Regions from separate parts of the Idiomarina abyssalis genome, predicted to be linked through region 2. Evidence: predicted binding sites of a transcription regulator. Region 2 holds the regulator's gene; each other region holds the start of a gene.

What was found. Region 2 encodes sigma-54, which starts transcription at its own class of promoters, with help from an activator protein. Its sites were predicted from a motif close to GTTGGCACGNNNNTNGNNT; they were not measured.
Region 1: glnA (glutamate--ammonia ligase) is a predicted target of sigma-54. The motif match lies at 2,693-2,711, and genes of this name have one in related genera.
Region 3: K5X84_RS12340 (DUF4168 domain-containing protein) is a predicted target of sigma-54. The motif match lies at 4,199-4,217, and genes of this name have one in related genera.

Annotation. Positions count from the first base shown of each region.
Region 1 covers NZ_CP081832.1:2,412,596-2,418,945, forward strand. Annotated here, with positions in the region: gene ntrC (nitrogen regulation protein NR(I)) at 1-105, opposite strand, end outside; gene glnL (nitrogen regulation protein NR(II)) at 95-1,168, opposite strand; gene glnA (glutamate--ammonia ligase) at 1,242-2,651, opposite strand; gene typA (translational GTPase TypA) at 2,955-4,796, shown strand; gene trhA (PAQR family membrane homeostasis protein TrhA) at 4,869-5,537, opposite strand; gene K5X84_RS11610 (DUF3081 domain-containing protein) at 5,534-5,815, opposite strand; gene K5X84_RS11615 (TetR family transcriptional regulator) at 5,993-6,350, shown strand, end outside.
Region 2 covers NZ_CP081832.1:367,382-373,731, reverse strand. Annotated here, with positions in the region: gene K5X84_RS01860 (TetR/AcrR family transcriptional regulator) at 1-131, opposite strand, end outside; gene K5X84_RS01855 (KpsF/GutQ family sugar-phosphate isomerase) at 288-1,265, shown strand; gene kdsC (3-deoxy-manno-octulosonate-8-phosphatase KdsC) at 1,265-1,819, shown strand; gene lptC (LPS export ABC transporter periplasmic protein LptC) at 1,816-2,379, shown strand; gene lptA (lipopolysaccharide transport periplasmic protein LptA) at 2,348-2,890, shown strand; gene lptB (LPS export ABC transporter ATP-binding protein) at 2,892-3,617, shown strand; gene K5X84_RS01830 (RNA polymerase factor sigma-54) at 3,639-5,099, shown strand; gene hpf (ribosome hibernation promoting factor) at 5,128-5,415, shown strand; gene ptsN (PTS IIA-like nitrogen regulatory protein PtsN) at 5,419-5,889, shown strand; gene rapZ (RNase adapter RapZ) at 5,880-6,350, shown strand, end outside.
Region 3 covers NZ_CP081832.1:2,571,538-2,577,887, reverse strand. Annotated here, with positions in the region: gene K5X84_RS12350 (acetolactate synthase large subunit) at 1-845, opposite strand, end outside; gene K5X84_RS12345 (TonB-dependent receptor) at 972-3,542, opposite strand; gene K5X84_RS12340 (DUF4168 domain-containing protein) at 3,774-4,151, opposite strand; gene K5X84_RS12335 (sensor histidine kinase) at 4,321-5,808, shown strand; gene K5X84_RS12330 (sigma-54-dependent transcriptional regulator) at 5,805-6,350, shown strand, end outside.

The DNA.
Region 1 (6,350 bases), 570 kb from region 2:
AGCAAAACTGCGAACATGATAGCGACTGTCAGCAAAAGCTTTTTCCAAAACCCAACGAATTGAGTCATCGTCATCAATGATCCATAACTGAGCATTAGTGGTCATCCATCACCTCGTTACCATTGTCTGCAGTAAGGTACGGCAAATAAACTGAGAACCGGGTTTTGCCCGGGCTTGAGTCAAATTCAATTTTCCCCTTATGCTGGTGCACAAGGTTTTGCGCCAATGAAAGACCCAGGCCGGTTCCCTCTGCACGTCCGCTAATTAAAGGGTAAAATAATGTATCGCGTAATTCCGCCGGTATGCCGGGTCCGTTATCGGTAACTGTCACCACCGCACACTGCCGATAACGCAGACCAAACAACGTCAATTGGTGCTCGACCCGAGTCTTAATGACAATAGTGCCAGCACCCGACATAGCTTGCGCCGCATTCTGGGCAATATTCAGGAACACTTGCTCACAAGCTTCAGGCACCACCCGAATGTCCGGTAAAGAAGGGTCATAGTCCCTGGTCAGCTTCAGTGACTCGCCGTACTCATAAGTTAGTGTCCGAACCACACGCTCCAGTACTTCATGAATATTGGTCAGCTTTGATTCACCACGCTTGGTTGGCCCTAACAGTCTGTCCACCAGATACCGTAAACGATCAGACTGACTGATAATCAAGTCGGTATACTCGGTCAGTTTCTCATCGGGAAGCTGTCTTGCCAGTAGCTGCGCAGCTCCTCGCAAACCACCTAACGGATTCTTTATTTCGTGAGCCATACCGCGTAATAAATGCTGTGTCGCAAATAACTGATTACGTTGCTGATCTTCCTGGTTGATGCGTCGCAATTGGTCAACTTGTTTGAGTTCCAGCAACAATGCCCGGCCAAATTCTTGATCAACTGTCTGAATACTGGTTTCCACACGAATATCGTGACCAGAATGCAGTGCAAAATGAACTTCCGCATTCAGCACAGTTTGCTCACTATTCAGGCATTCTATTAATGTTTCCGACGCCAGAGAACAATGATAAAACGCGGCGCTAAACGGTTCACCTAATAGTCGCTTGGCGCTGTGATCCAGCAACGATTCCGCGGATGAATTGACATAACGAATGGTCAGGCGGTCATCAAGGATGAGTATGCCTGTGAGTAATTGGTTAAGTAGCGCGTTGTTATTCACGAAGGCAGGAGAGGGTTATGCACCGTATTGGTGCAATCGGGCAAGGCTAAAAGCCTCACCCGATAATTCGCCATTAAACGCTGTAGTACATATCGAATTCTACCGGGTGGGTAGTCTTCTTCAATGTCTCTACTTCGTTATATTTCAGATCAATGTAAGCATCAATCATGTCGTCATCCATAACGCCGCCCTGTTTCAGGAAGTCACGGTCTTTATCCAGAGCTTCCAGAGCCATTTCCAGGGAGTGACAAACCGTCGGGATGTCTTTCGCTTCTTCAGGAGGCAGATTGTATAAATCTTTGTCCATTGCATCGCCCGGGTGGATCTTATTACGGATACCGTCAAGACCCGCCATTAGCAATGCAGTAAAGGCCAGGTAAGGGTTGGCACTTGGGTCAGGGAAACGCACTTCAATACGGCGACCTTTGGCGCTGGAAACCAATGGAATACGAATAGAAGCCGAGCGGTTACGCGCTGAATAAGCCAACATTACCGGAGCTTCAAAACCAGGAACCAGACGCTTGTACGAGTTAGTTGAAGCATTCGCAAAGGCGTTAATAGCACGAGCGTGCTTGATAATACCGCCAATGTAATACAATGCCGTTTCGCTAAGCCCTGCATATTGGTCACCGGCAAATAAGTTCTCGCCACCTTTATTCAGAGACATATGCACGTGCATACCAGAACCGTTATCACCAACCAGTGGCTTCGGCATAAAGGTTGCTGTCATGCCATAAGAGTGCGCTACGTTATGCACAACGTATTTGTAAACCTGCATCTCATCAGCTTTAGATGTCAGAGTATTAAAGCGAGTTGCTACTTCGTTTTGACCAGCAGTGGCTACTTCATGATGATGCGCTTCAACAACAAGGCCCATGTCTTCCATAACCAGGCTCATAGTGCCGCGGATGTCATGTGCAGAGTCAACCGGAGGTACCGGGAAATAACCGCCTTTTACGCCAGGACGGTGAGCCAGGTTACCTTCTGAATATTCACGACCAGAGTTCCATTTCGCTTCTTCTGCATCAATTTTGTAGAACGAACCACTCATATCGGTGTGGAAACGAACGTCATTGAACAGGAAAAATTCTGGCTCAGGGCCAAAGTAAGCCTCATCGGCAATACCTGACGAGCGCAGGAATTCTTCTGCACGCTTAGCAATTGAACGAGGGTCACGGCTGTAACCTTGCATGGTTTCAGGCTCAAGAATGTCACAGCGGACATTCAGGGTGATTTCATCAGTAAACGGGTCCAGAACGGCAGACTCATTATCGGGCATTAGCACCATGTCCGATTCGTTAATCCCTTTCCAGCCGGAAATAGATGAACCATCAAACATTTTGCCTTCTTCAAAGAAGTCTTCATCGATTTGCGACACCGGAATAGTGACGTGCTGCTCTTTACCTTTGGTGTCGGTAAAGCGTAAGTCGACGAATTTTACGTCGTGTTCTTTAATGGTATCGAAAATCTTATTAGCTGACATGTTGTCCTCCGTAGACAGCGTCTAAAAATACAGCCTAAGTATAGCAAAGCCTGTGCCAACTGAACTTTCCCTTTATATTCATACTATTAAGTTAAATTCAGTCTTCTTTTAAAAGTTTATATGCACCAGTATAGCGCATATCGCACATTTTTGGTGCAAAACAAAGAGAAAGGAAAAGAAAATATAATGGACAAAAAACAATCAGCCCTTTCTTAATCCAACTCAAAAAGGTAGAATACGCCGCTATTTTTCACAAAACCCCTTGGACGGGTTTCGCTCCCGGACAACTACAGGCAGTTCTTAATGACAATTCAGGTATTTGATATAGAAAAATTACGCAACATCGCGATTATCGCGCACGTTGACCATGGTAAAACCACCCTAGTCGACAAGTTGTTGCAACAATCCGGCACGTTAGAAAGCCGTGGCGAAATAGAAGACCGTATTATGGATTCCAACGATCTTGAAAAAGAACGTGGTATTACTATCCTCGCCAAAAACACCGCGGTTAACTGGCAAGATTACCGCATTAACATTCTGGATACTCCAGGACACGCCGACTTTGGCGGCGAGGTTGAGCGCGTACTTTCTATGGCGGATTCTGTATTGTTAGTGGTTGACGCCGTTGACGGCCCTATGCCTCAAACTCGATTTGTCACGCAGAAAGCCTTCTCTCACGGTCTTAACCCAATTTTGGTTATCAACAAAGTTGACCGTCCTGGAGCTCGCCCAGACTGGGTTATGGATCAGGTCTTCGACTTGTTTGACAACCTCGGCGCTACCGACGAGCAGCTGGACTTCCCGGTTGTTTATGCATCAGCACTTAATGGCTGGGCATCATTAGACGCAGACGATCAGGATGGCGACATGACGCCATTGTTCGAAACTATCGTTAATAAGGTAAGTCACCCGGACGCAGACCCCGAAAGTGACCTGCAGATGCAGGTGTCACAGCTGGATTACTCAAGCTACTTAGGCGTTATCGGTATCGGCCGTGTTACCCGTGGTAGCGTTAAAGTTAACCAGCCAGTTACTATTGTTGGTGCTGACGGCAAAGAACGCAGCGGCAAAATTGGTAAAGTCTTTAGTTACTTAGGTCTGGATCGCATTGAAGCCGACAAAGCAGCAGCAGGCGACATTTGCGCTATTACCGGTCTGGGTGAATTAAAAATCTCCGACACCGTTTGTGCGGTTGGTAAAGCGGAGGCAATGAAGCCGCTAACCGTCGATGAACCTACTGTAACCATGACATTCCAGGTCAACACCTCACCTTTCGCGGGTAAAGAAGGTAAGTTTGTTACCTCTCGTCAAATTCTTGAGCGTTTGCAGCAAGAGTTGGTTCACAACGTCGCACTGCGCGTTGAAGAAACTGATAACCCGGACCGTTTCCGTGTATCAGGCCGTGGTGAGCTGCACTTAGGTGTTCTTATCGAAAACATGCGCCGTGAAGGCTTCGAGTTAGCCGTTTCTCGTCCGGAAGTTATTATCAAGCACGAAGATGGTAAAAAACTGGAACCTTACGAAACCATGACGGTTGATATTGAAGAGCAGCATCAGGGTGCCGTTATGGAAAAATTAGGCTTACGTAAAGCCGAAATGACCAACATGACACCAGACGGTAAAGGTCGCGTTCGCGTCGACTTTGAAGTACCAAGCCGTGGTTTGATTGGCTTCCAGACAGAATTCATGACACTAACTTCAGGTACTGGCCTTATGTACCATACGTTTGACCACTACGGCCCGCACAAAGGCGGCACCATTGGTCAGCGTAGTAACGGTGTACTGATTTCAAATGCCCAGGGTAAAGCTCTGACTTACTCTCTGTTTAATCTGCAGGAACGCGGTAAGTTATTTGCATCGCACGGTGATGAAGTTTATGAAGGCCAGATCATTGGTATTCATAACCGTTCAAACGACCTGACAGTAAACTGTCTGAAGGGTAAGCAGCTAACCAACGTTCGTGCCTCTGGTACGGATGAAGCGCAAACGCTGAGTACGCCTATTCGTTTAACACTGGAACAAGCGCTTGAGTTCATTAACGATGACGAACTGGTTGAAGTAACACCACAATCTATTCGTATCCGTAAGCGTGCTCTGACAGAAAACGATCGTAAACGTTTAAGTCGTGAACCCAAGAACGGCTAATTAGTTTTAGTTAGATAGTAAAAAGCCCACTTCCTAGTGGGCTTTTTTTATTGTCTATTATCCGACTCGTGCTCATCCGTTCACTGACAATAAGTCCGGTTGAGGCAACACAAAATAGAAAATAGAAAAGAAGTGAAAAACACTGCCCGCTAATACAAATAAATGCCAAACCGCGTGATGGTACGGCAGCGTTTTCCAGACATAAAAAATAACACCAAAAGTGTATGCCAGGCCGCCGGCAACCAGTAACATCAAGCCACCAGCATCCACGTTATCAATCATGGGCTTAATCGCTATAAGCGCCATCCAGCCCATACCAAGATACAAACTTAGCGACAGCCACTTTATTCGCTTTTTCATGCCAAGTTCAAGAACGACACCCAAGAGCGCAATACTCCAGGCTACGCCTAACAGCGTCCAGCCCCAGGCTCCCCTCAGATTAATTAATGCAAATGGCGTATAAGTACCGGCTATCAGTACATATATAGCGGCATGATCCAACTGCTGAAACACCGCTTTAATTTTTGGCCAGGGAAATGCGTGGTACAGCGTAGAGGCCGTATAAAGCAGAATAAGACTCGCACCGTATACACTCACCGCTACAACATGAAAAGCATCGCCATGAGTTGAAGTCCACACCAACATGACAATCAAAGCAACGACACTTAGAACGGCCCCCACGCCGTGAGTTAGCGCGTGAGCAACTTCTTCCATTGCCGTATAGGCTTTATGTTGACTCATCCTCTCTCCAGCCCAGGAGTTTCATACCCCTTACTGATATTTTTAAGGGCCCGTATAAACTGGTCGTATTGTCTTTCGTTGTCGTAGTCTAAGTGATACGAGTTATGGAATTGTAATGTCAGCTTAACGCCATGTCCTTCCAAAAAAACGGTATACCCATCATGGTCGGTATAAGCTTCAATTCCTTCTAAATAGTGACGCCCCTGACGAGCTTCACCATGAGTGTGGATTTTTTCGTACGCATCCAACATCAGTTTGTTATCGAGTTCGTTTTTCATCACACACCTCAGCGTTTTACTAAATGTATACCTTTATTATTAGGGCGGAAATCCCATTCCACAACCGCTTTTACCGAATTGTTTTGAAAACCTTGTATTAGAATATACATACATTGATGCATGATTAAACAAAAACCGTTATAATAATGAACGAATGTTAAGAAACTGGAGCCCCAAATGGTTCGACGCACAAAAGAAGACGCAATGGAGACCCGCGCCAAATTATTAGATGCTGCTGAAGCTCTATTTAGTGAAAACGGTGTAACCCATACGTCTATGATGCAAGTGGCTGAAAAAGCAGGTGTCACTCGCGGTGCTATCTATCACCACTTTGAGAACAAGATGGATCTCATTGAATCCCTGATGGGACGCGTCAAACTACCCATTGATGAAATGCGTGAGCAAATCGCTGAAGGCTCCGAGTTTGATCCTTTGGAGGAAATTAAAGGGCGCTCGAAGGAATTTATCAGCCGCGTTCAGGAAGACCCGCAAGTACGCTCACTGGCCAGTATTTTACTTCATAAATGCGAATACA
Region 2 (6,350 bases):
CTTATTCCTGTCACTTGGCTTAAAGCATCAAACGTCAGGTGTGCAGCCCCTTCTGCCGCGACCAGCTGGTCTGCCGCATCCAGAATGACTTCCCTGTTACTGGGTCGTCCTGCTCCTTTTTTCTCTACCATAACGTCTTCACTTTACCTGTAGTCACTTTATTAACCGTCTGGTTGGTATAGTAATTATTTTTACAATAAAATACAAGATTTACCTGAGTACGGTAGGCAGAGTTGTATTGAATGACGTATTATACAAGGCAAAAGCACAACGCCAGAGGCATGACAATGAAGCAAGTAACCCAGAATTTTCGGCTGCTGGGCGAACAGGTACTGGATATCGAAAAGAAAGCGATTGAAGGTTTATATCAATATTTAGATGATAACTTTGATGCTGCCTGCCAAACGCTGTTTAACTGCAAAGGTCGGGTTATCGTTACCGGCATGGGAAAGTCCGGCCATATTGGCGGGAAAATAGCCGCAACACTTGCCTCTACCGGCACGCCTGCTTTTTTTGTTCATCCGGGCGAAGCCAGTCACGGTGACCTCGGCATGGTGGCAGCCCAGGACGTGGTTATTGCCATATCAAACAGCGGCGAAACAGCCGAAGTACTGAACATTATTCCGGTCATAAAACGCCTTGGTGTTCCTTTAATATCAATGACAGGCAAACCGGACTCCACTCTGGCAAGACTTGCCGACACCCATGTTTGTATTGCTGTTGAGCAAGAGGCGTGCCCACTGGGCTTGGCGCCAACAGCCTCTACCACAGCAACTTTGGTTATGGGTGATGCATTTGCCGTCGCTCTGCTGAACGCCCGCGGCTTCACCGCCGATGATTTTGCCTTGTCTCACCCTGGTGGCTCTTTAGGCAAACGATTGTTGCTTCGCCTGCACGATGTCATGCACACAGGCGACAGAGTTCCGATGATTCCGGCTGACGCCATTATCAGTGATGCCTTGTTAGAAATGTCGCGCAAAGGCCTGGGCATGACCGCTGTAGTGGATGAAAATAATCGCCTGGCCGGTATCTTCACCGATGGTGATTTGCGCCGCATTCTGGATAACCGGGTGGATGTCCACAAAACACCAATAGCTGATGTTATGACCCGCTCCTGTACGACCGCTAATGCAGATATGCTGGCCGCAGAAGCATTAAAACTGATGCAGGACCGCAAAATTAACGGGCTTATCATCACGAATGATGATGGTCATCCGTGTGGAGCGATGAATATGCATGACTTACTACAGGCGGGAGTACTCTAATGGAGTGTGTTAATACTTGGTACGGTGATATTGATAAAAGCCTGTTTAGCCGTTTTTCCGAAATTAAGTTACTGGTACTGGATGTGGACGGCGTTTTTTCTGACGGTCGAATCTATTTAGGCAACGACGGTGAGGAACTCAAGGCATTTCACACCCGTGATGGATTTGGCATGAAAGCGTTAAAAAAGTCCGGCGTTGAGACCGCGGTCATAACCGGCAGAACTTCACGCATTGTCGAACATCGCATGGAACATTTAGATGTTGGTCACATTTATCAGGGCCAGAACGACAAAACAGCTGCTTTTAATGAGCTGCTGAAGAAATTGAATTTGAGCACCGACCAAGTCGCCTATGTGGGAGATGACACCCCCGACTTAGCTCTGATTAAGGCAGCCGGTCTGGGTATTGCAGTACAGGATGCTCACGCATCGGTGCAGCAGCAAGCCGATTATATTACCCGTTGTCACGGTGGATACGGAGCGGTACGCGAAGTCTGCGATCTCATCATGCTCAGTCAGGGCCAACTGCACCTGGCAACAGGAGCCAGTGTGTGAGCCGACGAGTTACTGTCATTCTTATTCTGCTATTCGGTGCCGGGCTTTTGCTTGTCTGGCGCCCTTTTGGTGATGATGCAGACGACAATAATGCCACCGCAACCCGCATGATGCGACCGGATTTCACTGCTTTTGGTCTGGAAACCCGCATTTTTGAGAGTGACGGCTTACTCGCACATAAAATCAAGTCAGAGAAGATGTCGCATTATAATCAAATAGGCTTAACCGAACTCGAGCAGCCTACGTACACTGTCTTCTCAGAACAAGGTGACGAAATTTGGGAGGTTAGCTCTGCACAAGGGACTTTCTACGATGATCAAACTCTTATTTTAGAGCGCGATGTTGAAATCCTTGCGTTAGAGCCTGATACTCGAATTAAACAAGTGTTAACCGAATACCTGATTGTTGATTTGAAAAATCAATCAATGAGCACCGAACACCCGGTGAGCATTCACGGACCCCGGCTATTAATTCGTGGTAACGGAATGAGTGCTGACCTGAAAGCTGAACGAATGGAGCTAAAAAGACATGTTAAAACGATTTTCCAGCCTGCTGAGTAGTTTTACTCTTATTGCCTTGGTGCCTTGTGCAGTTATGGCTCAGGGTAAGTCCGACTTTAGTCAGCCTATGGAGGTAGAGTCGAGCCAGGAAGAGCTGGACATTAAAAACAACCGGCTAGTTTTAACGGACAATGTCATTATTCGTCAGGGATCGTTATTAATCAGAGCAGACAGACTTGAAGCCTCGGCCAGCGAGAATGCAGAACAAGCCGATACTTTTGTTGCAGAAGGCACTCCTGCTACTTACAGCCAGACTCTGGATGATGGCAATAAGATAAACGCAGAGGCCAACAAAATTACCTATTTTCAATCGGAACAGCGCCTGGAGCTTAGCGGAAAAGCCCGTATTTCTCAGGGTAGCAGCAGTTCCAGTGGTGATCTCATCACCTATGATTTAGACAAACAAACCATAACCGCGACCAGTTCCGGTGAAGAAGACAGTCGCGTCATCACCATTTTTACGCCAAAGGCAAAAACTGACTCCAACGAGAAAAATAACGAGAACCCTTAATATGGCAACCTTACGAGTTAAACACTTAGCCAAAAGCTATAAAAGTCGCCAGGTTGTTAAAGACGTTAGCCTGGAGGTGAGCCAGGGACAGGTTATTGGATTATTAGGGCCTAATGGAGCCGGTAAAACAACCACCTTTTATATGATTGTCGGACTGGTTAACAGCGATAAAGGCCAGATTTTACTGGATGATAACGACCTCACTTTACTGCCAATGCATGAGCGGGCGCGCAGAGGTATTGGTTACCTGCCACAGGAAGCTTCTATTTTCAGAAAGCTCACCGTACGTGACAACCTGATGGCCATTTTAGAAACCCGCAAAGCGTTATCAGACAACGACAGAGAAGAACAGCTCGATGCCTTACTCGAAGAGTTTAATATTGGGCACATTGCCAACAGCCAGGGAATGAGTCTGTCAGGCGGTGAGCGCCGACGGGTTGAAATAGCCCGGGCCCTGGCAGCAGAACCCACTTTTATTCTTTTAGATGAGCCTTTCGCCGGTGTCGACCCCATATCCGTCATTGATATCAAAAAAATCATTGAGCATTTAAAGCAACGCGGTATTGGCGTATTGATTACCGACCATAATGTTCGTGAAACCCTATCGGTTTGTGAACACGCCTATATCGTTAGTCATGGCGAACTTATTGCCAGCGGGGATGCAGAAAGTATATTATCGAATCAACAGGTTAAAGACGTTTACCTCGGTGAGCAGTTCACCTTATAACGTGAAACCGGGACAGTCATTATGAAGCAAAGTCTGCAGCTAAAAATTGGTCAGCATCTGACCATGACGCCACAACTTCAACAGGCCATTCGCCTGCTGCAGCTTTCCTCGCTCGATCTTCAGGCTGAAATTCAGGATGCACTGGACAGTAATCCTCTATTAGAAGTTGAAGGCGATGCCAGCAACGAAGCTGACAATTCCGAAACCCGAAATATCGAAGAGCGGGATGACAGTCAGCGAGAAACCTCAGACGTTATAAAAACTCAGGAAATGCCGGACGAGTTACCGGTAGACAGCAGTTGGGATGACACCTACTCCAGCCAGACACCGGTTAATGGGGCCGCGTCCTCTGGTAAGTCTTTTGAAGGTGACTTTGAAGTTTACCAGGGCTCGACCAGTGAGTCGTTGCAAGATCACTTACTTTGGCAAATGCAGCTTTCTCACTTTTCTGAGGAAGACACCGCCATAGCTGAAGCCATTATCGAAGCCATAGACGACAACGGCTATCTAATGGTCGATGTTGATGAGATTATTGAAGCGGTGCGCCTTCCGGAGGTGGAAGCAGAAGAAGTTTGTATGGTGCTTAAACGCATTCAGCACTTCGACCCAATAGGTGTGGGAGCACGCAGCGTCAGCGAATGCCTTGCCATCCAATTGCGGCAACTAAGCGACGACACTGAGTACAAAGAAACTGCTCTATGTTTAGTGACTGAACATATGGATTTACTGGGCAGCCGGGATTTTCGCACCATTCAGCGTAAGTTAAAGCTCTCGGAAGACGACTTGCGTCAAACCATGCGCTTGATTCAGCAGTTGCATCCCCACCCGGGTGAGCAAGTTGCACAACAACCCGTTGAATATGTCATTCCGGATGTTGCTGTGACAAAAAAAAATGGGCGTTGGATGGTCGAATTGAACCCCGACAGCGTACCTAAATTAAAGGTCAATGAAGAATACGCGGCCTTGAGTAAAGCAGCTAAGTCAGTAGCCGACAGCCAGTACATAAAAAACCACACGCAGGAAGCGCGTTGGTTTATAAAAAGCCTGGAAAGTCGCAATGACACGTTGCTAAAAGTTGCCAACTGCATAGTGCAACGCCAACAGGGCTTTTTTGAGCATGGCGAAGAAGCCATGAAGCCTATGGTTTTAAACGATGTCGCCGAAGCGGTGGATATGCACGAAAGCACCATTTCGCGGGTGACAACACAGAAATACTTACACTGTCCGCGGGGCGTGTTTGAGTTAAAATACTTTTTCTCAAGTCATGTCAGTACTGAAGGCGGTGGTGAGTGTTCAAGCACTGCAATACGTGCTTTAATTAAGAAGATGGTCGCTGCAGAAAACCGCAGTAAACCGTTAAGTGACAGCAAAATTGCTGAACTGATAGCTGAACAAGGTATCCAAGTAGCAAGGAGGACAATTGCGAAGTATCGGGAATCGTTAAACATTCCATCATCGAGCCAACGCAAAAGTCTTTTGTAACTTTGTTAACTGCAAGAAGGAAGACGTTATGCAAATTAATTTGACCGGTCACCACATCGATATTACCGAAGCTTTACGTGACTACGTAGACACAAAATTTGCCAAGCTGGAACGACATTTTGACCACATTACTAATGTTCACGTCATCCTAAATGTTGAAAAAACGATTCAAAAAGCGGAAGCTACGCTGCACGTGAATGGCGGTGAAATTTTTGCCGACGCAAAACACGACGATATGTACGCGGCCATCGACGGTTTAATCAATAAGCTGGACCGTCAGGTGATTAAACACAAAGAAAAAATGAAACAACATTAATCCATGCAACTGAGTGAATTGTTAAGCCCCGACTGCACCAAGTGTGCAGTCGAGGGCGCAAGTAAAAAAAGACTGCTTGAAACCATTAGTCAAATCGTAGCTCCTAAGTTGTCCGGCATTACCCGCCATGACATTTTTGAGAGCCTATTGAACCGTGAGCGTTTGGGCAGTACGGGAATTGGCTTAGGTATCGCAATTCCTCATGGCCGATTACCCAATGCTAACCACCCGGTTGCGGTATTACTCACGCTAGATGAGCCGATTGAGTTTGACTCTATCGACAACCAACCCGTCGATATTATATTCGCGCTTCTGGTACCAGAATCCGAACACGAAAACCATCTGCAGACTTTAGCTTCTGTCGCTCGCCGTATGAATGACAAAGACTGCACACGTGCATTACGCCAGGCTGACTCCGACAAAGACTTATACCAATTATTTATTGGCGAAGGTGAGCAGTCGCCATGCAACTGATCATTGTTAGTGGTCGTTCCGGTTCAGGTAAAACCATCGCGTTGCGGGTCCTTGAGGATTTAGGTTTTTACTGCGTTGATAATTTACCCATTAGCCTGCTACCCACGTTAGTCCATGCTGTTATCGAGCAATACCAGAAAATTGCCATTAGCATTGACGTTCGTAACTTACCCGAGCACTCCGAAGAACTGCTGGATTCACTCAACTTTTTGCCTAAAGGCGTAGAGCCCGAAATTCTGTTCATTGATGCAGACGACAACACCTTATTAAAACGTTTCGGTGAAACCCGGCGACTACACCCGCTCTCGCAAAAAGAACTGCCTTTACTGGAAGCGCTGCAAACCGAGCATAAGATGCTTGAGCCTATTATGGAACGTGCCACCTGGCGCCTCGACAGTAGCGACTTGTCATTGCACCAGCTGAGCGAACAGGTTACTGAGCGTGTACTTGGTCGCGCAGAT
Region 3 (6,350 bases), 410 kb from region 2:
TTCATCATAAATGGGGGCTTTTCGACCACGTCGTGGCCCACATTAAGGATTAAATCCGCTTTCTCTATCGCCCGGTGCGGGTAGTCGCCATCGGAAACGGCCGCGTTACCCAGCCAGCGAGGATGATCCTCATTGATAACGCCTTTACCCATTTGGGTGGTAATAAAAGGAATGCCGGTTTTATCGACAAAGGCGCGTAACATTTTTGCCGTAATTTTACGGTTGGCAGCGGCACCTATCAGCAACACCGGGTGTTTTGCTTCTCGCAGCAGTTCCAGCACGTGGCGTACCGACTTATGCTCAGTAATGGGGCGGCGCGAATGACTGGCCTGTATTGGAAGGCTGCTGACTTCCTCGCGGCTGATGTCATCCGATAACTCCAGATGAGAAGCGCCCGGGCGTTCGTCCTCAGCGCGACGGAAAGCTTCGCGTATGTGCGCCGGAATGCTGCTGGCGCTAATAATCGCCTGGGTGTATTTGGTAATGGGGGTCATCATGTCGACCACATCAATGATTTGGAATTGACCCTGATGACGCTCCTTTATGGGTTTTTGTCCGGTAACCACAACCATGGGCATAGCGCCAAGCTGAGCATAGGCCACAGGGGTAACCAGATTCGTTGCACCCGGCCCCAGGGTTGATAGACACACGCCGGGCTTTCCGGTCAGGCGACCGTATGTGGCAGCCATAAAGCCAGCGCCCTGTTCATGCCGGGTTAAAATAAGTTCGATATCAGACTTTGAGAGGGACTCAAGTAAGTCCAGGTTTTCTTCGCCGGGAATGCCGAAAATGTACTTCACACCCTCGTTTTCAAGTGCTTTTACGAATAAATCGGATGCTTTCACTTCGCTTTCTCCTTGCGTTAAAGAATCTTCTAGTTAGGCCTACGTAAAGCATAGGAGAGATGATCAAAAAAATCCGCAATCAGCACTAACTGATTGCGGATTTTACAGTTTTTTAAAACTGAGTTCTTAGAACGAGTAACTGACTTTTGAGTAAACAAAGCGGCCACGAGGGTTGTGAACGCTTGGTGCATACCCGTAAAGGTCATTGTTAAACGCTTCCGGTGGCTCTTCGTCGAACAGGTTGGTGGTACCTATCGTCAAACGAAGTTCCGAGGTGACATCGTAGTATGCTTGTAAATCAACCAGTAGCTGCTTATCAACCATACGCGCTTCGCTGGATTCGACGTTTGCCGGTGCCTGATAGTCTTCAAACTCACCAATGTAGTTCAGATTGAGGTTAACACCTAAAGCATCACGTCCCCATTCTGCACGGGCTGTCCAGCGGTGCTCCGGATACTCGTACTCGCCGGCATAGTCGATACCGTCTTTCTCGAACTTGCTCATGTAAGACCAATCAAGACCTAAACGAACATCGCCAATGTCTTGTAGTTGCCAGTTATAGTTTGCTGAAAAATCAACCCCTGCAGCTTCTTGGCTGGAAAGGTTAACGTAGGTGTTGTAAAGAACAGCCAACTCACCCAGCTCATCTCCTGGTAGTGGGTCGCGGCGCTCACAGACCTCGCTGTCCTGGTCGTTACAGTGCTCGTTGTAAACGTTCTCAAAGTCGTTTTGAACAATTTTGTTATCTTGTTCAATTGACCAGTAATCAGCAGAGATATCAAACGCGTCAGTGACCTGCCAAATACCACCAATATTATAGCTTGATGACTCTTCTGGCTGCAGGTCTTCAGAGCCGGAGAATACAATGGTGTAATCCAGTGGTACACAGCTTTCGCCATCGGTTTCGCAACGATACTCATCAACAAAGAAAGTTGAAACCTGCGATGGGCCCAGACCAATTTGTGCCAGTGACGGAGCACGGAAACCTTCGCCGTAGGATGCACGTAAAGTCACGTCTTCAGTCGGACGCCATTGCAATTTAAACTGCGGATTGAAGGTTGAGCCAAAGTCACTGTAGTCATCGTAACGACCGGCAACAGTTGCTTCTAACTGATCAGTAATTGGAATGAGAAATTCGACATAAGCAGCCCACTGGTCGCGCTCAGCTTCGGCCTGCACCGATTCGGTACCAAAGATAAGACCACGCTGGAACTGATCATCCGGTTGGTCAAATACGTCTTCTTCACGGTATTCAAGACCCGCTGCCATGGAGACCCAATGCTCACCCAATTGGAACGCTTCGCCGGCGATACTGGCATCAACTGCGGTCAGGTGGGATTCACCCCGGCGTACCAGTGAAGTAGTAATGTCATTAATGACTTCAGGGTCGTTGATGGTGCCGCCAAATGGATTGTAGTTGCCAGCGTTAATTTGCTCCTGCAAAAAGTCAGTACGTACCCATCCTTGCTCACGTGAACCCGTTTGCATGCCTTCGCTGCGGCCTTTTTGGTAAGAGACATCCCAGACCCAGCCGTCTAAGTCTCCGCGTAAGCCTGCAATAAAACGTAAAGTGTCGGATTCAACATCCCAAATACGAGGGCCGGCATCCACTGTTCGGAAAAAGTTGATATCGACACGCTCGCCCCAAGGGTTGTTAGGGTGGTCAGCCGGGACATAGAGTCCGGCGTCGGCGTCTAACGGAGTCGGTGCGCCGCCGGCTTTTGAACGGTTATGCTGAGCGGCAACTTCAATATAGCCCTCAACGTCTCGTGAGAACTCTTTACGAGACTGAATAATGGCACCTACACGTTCAGCTTCCGGGAAAATTTGCGCATAAGGACCATAGTCAAATACACAGCGTGTTCCAACCAGTGAATCTTCCGGGCAGTCCGGATCGGGCTGCTCTTCACCGTCAACAATAAAGCTTCCCGGAAAGCCTCGTGATGAGCGAAAGTCATTACCACCCCACGGACTTTGATTCGCTGTGCCGTTACGACCAAACTCGGCACCTGTAATCGAGGTGTTTTTCCAGTAATCCAGAATCATGGTGGTATTGCTGTCGTCTCCACCCGTGCCCCAGACCAGACTCATACTGGTTTCTTCATAGTTAGCATCGCCGGTCGTTCCACCGTGGCTGGCGGTTAATTCTGTACCGACAAAGTCATCTCTTAAAATAATATTAACGACACCAGCTACGGCGTCAGAACCGTAAATAGCGGAAGCACCGTCTTTCAGAATATCGATGCGTTCAATCGCCGCTACGGGAATTGAGTTAATGTCGACAAATGAATTTGCTACGCCTTCGGCAAAGGAAGAAACCGCTACACGACGGCCGTTAAGCAAGACCAGTGTTGAGTCGGCACCAAAGCCACGCAAGCTAATTGCAGCAGCGCCGTTCGCGGTAGTGTCCTGGCTATTGCCCTGAGTTGAGAAGGTTCCGACACCGGCCGAAGGTAAGCGCTCTAAGAGTTGCTGAAGGTTGTTGAAACCTGAGGCTTCAATGCTTTCTCTGTCAATAACTTCGACAGGAGAAGCGCCTTCCATATCGGTTCGTGAGATTCTGGAGCCTGTGACCTGAATGCGTTCAAGAGCGTCATCTTCTGCCTGATTCTCTTGATCCTGCGCAAAGCTGACCGGTGACGCGAATGCGGCTCCTATTGCTAATGCACATAGCGAGTATTTAAAGTTTGTTTTCATTATTATGTTCCCCCCCGGGAGTTTTTATCGATTTTGTGTGTTAAATCAACAACACAGCATCTTTTGTTACATTAAATCAACATATGATCAAGATAATTTAGTGTAAAAGTTTGAAAAAAATCGAAAGCTTGATGCTAAATGGATTAAGTGAGGGGAAGCTGTTTATACTTTAAATGAAAAAGCCCGCGACTCAGAAAGAGCCGCGGGCTTTGTATTAAATGGAACTAACGATTAAGAGTTTTCTTCACCTGTCATTTCTTCTAAGCGTGCACGTAACTCTTCGTCGTTTTGTGCCTGCTGAATAATCATGTTGTATTCTTGCGGAGTAAGGCCTGCATCTTCAACGGCTGCAATCATTTCTTCCTGTGCAGACTGCTGAATTTCACGAGCCTCTTCCTGGTTCTCAGCCTCCTGGAACTGGTCACGGTATTTTTCAGTAACACCCTGAACGTCTTCCATAGCGGTTACAAATTTAACCAGCATACCTTCAGAGATTTCCTGAGTTTGCTGCTGCTGAGCCATAGGATCCTGCGATTGCTGCTGTTGAGCCATTGCCGCAGTACTACCCAGCGCGAATACAGTTGCTAATGCGATAATTGTCTTTTGCATGATAATCTCCTAATTGAATTTATCAGTTTTTATTAACGCTCTAACTAAAGCGAAGACTGTGCCAACTTTTCAACATATTGATTTAATTTGGTTTTTATCTTTTCTCAGTTATCGCCCAGAAAATCAGCCCAAAAATGTGTATCCTTAGTACACAGTCAAAGGAGGCAGTGTGACAAAAAGATACAGTTGGCCACTATCCAGCCTGCAGCGAAGACTTTTAATGTATGTTGTCGTGCCGATGTTATTGATTTCGGGCGTGGCGATAAGTGTTGGACTGCAGGTTGCATCTGACGAAGCCAATGAGCGTTTAAAAAGTGACTTAGAGCTGCTGGGACGGGCCATTAGCTTACCCATAAGCGATGCACTACTTAATAACGACTTAGCAACGGTTCAGGCTAACCTGGATTCAGTCTTCAATATTGGCCGGGTGTACGGGGCATCGGTATACAATGTGTATGGTCAGCAAGTTGCTGAAGCCGGTATCACCGAAACTGACTTGAGCAACAGCCAGCTCGCACTGGAAACTGTTCAGACGGGGGTGAAGCAAGACGACTACCGCCGTGTTGAAGGCCGCGATGTTTTCTCTCAATTTCTTCCTATTGTTGATCGTGGCGGCCGCATTATAGGTTTATTACAAATAAACCGGCGGGCCAGTGACTTCGATGAGTCTTTTGAAACGCTGAGTCAGTATGCCTGGCTGAGCTGGGCTGCATTCGGCCTGATCACTATTGCGGTATTGGTATTTGGGCATTATCGCGGTGTTGGGCGACATGTGGTGGCACTAAAAGACGCAATGCTGCAAGTCGCAAAAGGAAATCGAAGCACTCGAGTGACACCTGCCGGGCCTTCGGAGCTTCAGGATGTTGCCCTGGGGTTTAACCGGATGCTGGATAGCATTACTGAAGCGGAGCAGGAGTTAGAACAGCGACGTGAGCACGAAGCGTCGTTGCAGCGAGCGTTGCGGGAACAGGAAAAAATGGCAGCTATTGGCAGTGTAGCCAGTGGTGTTGCCCATGAGTTAGGAGCGCCGCTTACTGTTATTGATGGACGCGCCAGCCGATTATTACGTAACCATAAAGACGATGACAGCCAGCGACAACTTAAGGCCGTCAGAGGCCAGGTACAAAGGCTTACCGGACTGGTGAATCAATTGCTGGCATTTTCAAGAACGCCGGTGCAGCAAAGAGAAAGCATTTCCCTGCGAAATCTGGTAACAACGGCAATGACTAGCATTGAGTTTGAGCAGGATAAAGGTTCTGCCAGAGTGGTAGTTAAAGAGCTTGTCGATGTCATTCTTAAAGTTGACATAAAGCGACTGGAACTGGCCTTAGTAAACGTACTGCGCAATGGCTTACAGGCTGCTGAATCTGAGGTTGCTGTCGCGGCTGAGTACGCGAATGACGGAGTCGTCATTACCATAGATGATGACGGAGAAGGTTTACCTGATGCAATGAAAGATAAAGCATTACAGCCGTTCGAAACCAATAAGCCACAAGGTAAAGGGACGGGTCTGGGTTTGACCATAGTTAAGCACGTATTGAATGATCATGGTGGTGAATTGTCTTTGACCAATAACCCAAATGGCGGTTGTCGGGTTATTTTGAGTTTACCGGCACAATGCGTTCGGCAAGCGGTTAAAAACGGAGGCAGTAAGTGACAGCAGCAAAAGCCATGATAGGTGTAATTGAGGATGATCCGGCTCTACAGGAACTGCTTGTTGAAGAGCTTGAAGCTGAAGGCTATAAGGTAACTGCCTGGGGCAGTGTTGAAGGCTTTAAAAAAGCCGCTGCAACTCTGGACTTGATCATTAGTGATATTCGCTTGCCGGGTCAGTCCGGGCTGTCACTTTTAGACAGCCTGAAAAATGAAGACAACGCTCCGGCACTGTTATTAATTACGGCTTTTGGCACGGTTGATCAGGCGGTTGATGCGTTAAAGCAGGGCGCGGATGACTTTCTGACCAAGCCTTTAGATGTTGAACATTTATTGCTAAGTGTACAACGTATTCTTGAGCATCGCTCGCTACAACGAGAACTCAAGCGCTACCGTCAGCAGCAAAAAGGACCGGGTGGTTTAGTCGGGCAGAGTCCGTCAATGCGCAAGCTTTATGATCAAATAGAACGTATTGCGCCAGCTGACGGAAGCGTTCTGATCACCGGCGAAAGTGGGACCGGTAAAGAGCTGGTGGCGAAGGCGCTG